Regions from separate parts of the Comamonas sp. UBA7528 genome, predicted to be linked through region 2. Evidence: predicted binding sites of a transcription regulator. Region 2 holds the regulator's gene; the other holds the start of a gene.
The links. Region 2 encodes sigma-54, which starts transcription at its own class of promoters, with help from an activator protein. Its sites were predicted from a motif close to TGGCANGNAANCTGCTTT; they were not measured.
Positions count from the first base shown of each region.

Region 1: a site for sigma-54 is predicted at 1,359-1,376, ahead of B3349_RS17465 (urease subunit gamma). Genes of this name have one in related genera too.

Region 1 is NZ_DLMU01000014.1:388,919-391,118, forward strand. It holds gene ureC (urease subunit alpha) at 1-29, opposite strand, end outside; gene B3349_RS17455 (urease subunit beta) at 29-334, opposite strand; gene B3349_RS17460 (HupE/UreJ family protein) at 348-956, opposite strand; gene B3349_RS17465 (urease subunit gamma) at 1,046-1,348, opposite strand; gene B3349_RS17470 (ATP-binding protein) at 1,608-2,200, shown strand, end outside.
Region 2 is NZ_DLMU01000010.1:384,903-387,102, forward strand. It holds gene B3349_RS14755 (ribokinase) at 1-26, opposite strand, end outside; gene B3349_RS14760 (RNA polymerase factor sigma-54) at 196-1,761, opposite strand; gene lptB (LPS export ABC transporter ATP-binding protein) at 1,818-2,200, opposite strand, start outside.

The DNA.
Region 1 (2,200 bases), on a different contig from region 2:
GCGTAGGCGCGTCGGTCCATCTGTGCCATCACAAGTCTCCCTGTACCAGGCCGCGAAAGCCGTAGATTTTGCGGTCGCCGCCCATGTCCACCAGCTCCACCGTGCGTTGCTGGCCCGGCTCGAAGCGCACGGCCATGCCGCTGGCGATGTTCAGACGCATGCCGTGTGCAGCGTCGCGGTCGAAGGACAGTCCCGCATTGGTTTCGGCAAAGTGGTAGTGCGATCCGACCTGGATCGGCCGGTCGCTTGCATTGCGCACCACCAGGGCCACGGTGCGGCGGCCGGGGTTGAGAGGGTGGGCACCTTCATCCAGTAGCAGTTCTCCAGGGATCATACGGGCCTCCGGTTTATGCCAGCTTGGTCAGCATGAAGGCACCCAGGGCCGCAGTGGCCCCGCCGCCGAGCTTGGCAGCCCACTGGTGGCGCTGCATCACGGCCTTGCCCAGCACCATGCCGCAGACATGCAGCAGGCCCGATCCCAGCGCAATCCCGGTCAGGGCGCCAACAGCAGCCCAGCCCGTGTCACCCGCCAGCTCAAAGCCATGGGCGGCGCCATGGAAGAAGGCGAACACGCCGGCCAGCGCAGCGGCCAGCACCCAGGGCATCTTCTTTTGTACCGCCACCAGCAGGCCCAGCACCAGCACGGAGGCGGCAATCATCGGCTCCACGCCCGGCACCCACAGGCCGGCAAAGCCGGCCAACGCGCCGGCCAGCAGCAGCGCGACAAAAGCCGCCGGCGCGCGCCATGCGGGCGTGACGGTCAGCGCGCTCCAGGCACCCACCGCCAGCATGGCAGCCAGGTGGTCGGCGCCGGTGAACGGGTGGGCAAAGGCATGGGTCAGGCTGTCCAGGAAATTGTGGTGACCGCCGCCGTCCGAGCCCACATGGGCCAGGGCGGACAGGGGCAGGGCAGCCGCTGCAGCGGTCAGGGTGGTGAGGAGGTGTTTGGTTTTCATGGCAGTCCGGGCAAGGAGGAGGGAGGCGGCAGGCGAAAGGGCATGGGGCTTAGCAATGTGCGGTGCAATGGGGGAGGCTGCGGCGACGCTCAGACGATGGGGTCGTGCACCGTGACCAGCTTGGTGCCATCGGGGAAGGTGGCTTCGATCTGGATGTCGGGAATCATTTCCGGCACCCCTTCCATCACATCGTCGCGCGTCAGCACCGTGCGGCCTTCGCTCATCAGCTGGGCCACGGTCTTGCCGTCGCGCGCGCCTTCCAGTACATAGGCGCTGATCAGGGCCACGGACTCGGGGTAGTTCAGCTTGAGTCCCCGTGCACGGCGCCGCTCCGCCAGAAACGACGCAGTGAAGATGAGCAGCTTGTCTTTTTCGCGAGGTGTGAGTTCCATGCCCACAGGCGATGCAAGCGCTGTGCCAAGTGCTGCACCGCTTTGGTCAGGCCTTTGTGCACAGAAAAGGTGCAGGCAAGGGGTTGCCTGTTTTTGGTGCATGCCTGTTTGTGGTGCATGCATGGGGTCGGGCATGCCGGGCGGGGCGTACTGCAGCGGCGCCAGAGAGCGGAGGCGGGCGTAAGCGGGCGCGCCTCTGCTGGGCGCCACGGCAGCAGCGGCGTGCGGTGCGGCATGAAAGCTGCAAGCGTGGGCTTTCATGGCCCGTCCCCCGCCGATCCCCGTTGCCGACAACCCCTCCGCAGCCGCCGCAGAGCAGGTAGTGGGGACGCCTGCCGCGCAGCAGGTGGTCAAGGTGCGCCGCGACTACAACACCTGGGTGGCCACGGAGACCCTGGAAGACTACGCGCTGCGCTACACCCCCCAGCGCTTTCGCAAATGGTCCCATGCGCGGGTGGCGCACACGGCCTTCGGTGCCGCCTCGTTCCTGATTCTGGAGGCCGTGGGGGCCACGCTGCTGGTGCAGTACGGCTGGGCCAATGCCTTCTGGGCCATCCTGGCCACGGGGCTGATCATTTTTGCGGCGGGCCTGCCCATTAGCATCTACGCCGCGCGCTACGGGCTGGACATGGACCTGCTTACGCGCGGTGCGGGGTTTGGCTACATCGGCTCCACCATCACCTCGCTGATCTACGCCAGCTTCACCTTCATCTTTTTTGCGCTGGAGGCGGCGGTCATGGCCTATGCGCTGGACCTGGCGCTGGACATCCCGCCCGCCTGGGGCTACCTGGTCTGTGCGCTGCTGGTGATTCCGCTGGTCACCCACGGGGTGTCCATCATCAGCCGGCTGCA
Region 2 (2,200 bases):
GCGGAGGAAGAAAGCGGGGCAACCATGGGAGTCTCCTTTGCTGCCAACGGCCGTGGCATGTGCGGAATGAACCAAGGATGGCTGCACGATACCTCCAACTGCCGGCGCTGCCCAGCCGGTTTGCACGCATCCGGGGGCTTGCGGCAGCGCAGCATGCCCGCAGGCGCCCCGCCTCCGCACGGGCCCAGTCCGGGCTTACAGCGTCTTGCGCAGATTGGCCGGCGCGATCTTCAGCGCCTCACGGTATTTGGCCACGGTACGGCGGGCGCACTCGATGCCCTGCTCCTTGAGCATCTCAGCGATCTGGCTGTCCGACAGCGGCTTCTTGGCGTTCTCGGCCGAGACAAACTGCTTGATCAGCGCCCGCACCGCCGTGCTGGAGGCATTGCCGCCGGTTTCCGTGCCCAGCCCGGAGCCGAAGAAATACTTGAGCTCGAAGGTGCCGTGCGGCGTGGCCATGTACTTGGCGGTGGTCACCCGGCTGATGGTGGATTCGTGCAGACCCAGCTCGTCGGCGATGTCGCGCAGCACCAGCGGGCGCATGGCCAGCTCGCCGTGCACGAAGAAGTTCTTCTGCCGCTCCACGATGGCACGCGACACCCGCAAGATGGTGTCGAAGCGCTGCTGCACGTTCTTGATGAACCAGCGCGCTTCCTGCAGGCGCTGCTGCAGACCGGCATGGCCTTCGCTGCCCTTGTGGCCGCGCAGCGCACCGGCATACACATCGTGCACGCGCAGACGCGGCAGCACGTCGGGGTTGAGCTGCACGTTGAACTGGGGCGTGCCTTCGCTGGCGCGGCGGCCGGCGCGGGTGACGATCACGTCCGGCACGATGATGTTGCGCTCCACATTGACAAAGCGCCGGCCGGGCCGAGGCTCCAGCCGGGCGATCAGTGCCATGGCCGTGCGCGTGCGCTCTTCGCTGCTGCCGGTGGCCTGCATCAGGCGGCGCACATCGCGCCGTGCCAGCAGGTCCAGCGGCTGGGCACAGATGGCCAGCGCCGTCTCCACCACACTGGCCTCGGCCTCACCGCGCTGCAGCAAATGGTTCAGCTGCAGCTGCAGGCATTCCGCCAAGCCCTGGGCGCCCACGCCCACCGGCTCCAGGCTGTGCAGCAGCCGCAGTGCCACGGTGAAGCGGTGCACCAATTCGTCGAGCTGCTCCGGGTCGTCCGTGCCGGCCAAGCCCTCGGCCAGGGACTGCAGCGACTCTTCGAGGTAACCGTCGTCGTTCAGGTTCTCGATCAGGAAACGCAGCACATAACGGTCCAGCTCGGACAGGTGCAGCGACAGCGACTGGCGCAGCAGGTGGTCGGTCAGCGATTCATGTGCGCGGGCCAGGTCCAGGGCGCTGACTTCGTCACCATCGCCGCCCTGGGCGTTGCGCGCCGGGGCATCGCCGCCCCATTCGCTGTCATCGGGACGCAGTTCGCTGGTGCCGTCGCCCTCCCAGTCGGGGGCATCGTATTCCGCGCTGCCGGGGCCTTCCGCACTGTCGGCGGGCGCCTCCGCAGCCCCTGCCGTCAGCGCACCATCGGCGGCATAGTCATCGCCCTGCGCCGGCGTGTCCGACTGGGACAGGCCGAAGTCTTCACGGGGGGCATCGTCGCTGTCGACTTCCAGAAACGGGTTGTCGTCGAGCATCTGCTCGACTTCCTGCGCCAGCTCCAGCGTGGACAGCTGCAGCAAGCGGATCGACTGCTGCAATTGCGGCGTCAGCGCCAAATGCTGCGACACCCGCAGTGACAAACCAGGCTTCAACGCGACGCTCCCTCTCTGTGATCTTGTGTGTGTGTCGTGGCGGCGGAAGTGGCGGGCTACATCCTGAAATGTTCGCCCAGGTAGACCCGCCGGACGTCGGCGTTCTCCACAATCTCTTCCGGTGTGCCCTGCGCCAGCACATGGCCGTCGCTGATGATGAAGGCGTGGTCGCAGATGCCCAGCGTCTCGCGCACGTTGTGGTCGGTGATCAGCACCCCGATACCGCGCTCCTTGAGGAAGCCGATGATGCGCTGGATCTCGATCACCGCGATGGGGTCGATACCCGCAAACGGCTCGTCCAGCAGGATGAAGCGCGGCTGCGTGGCCAGGGCCCGGGCGATTTCCACGCGGCGGCGCTCGCCACCCGACAGCGCAATCGCCGGCGAGGAGCGCAGGTGGTCCACGCGCAGCTCCTTGAGCAGATCGGTCAGGCGCCGCT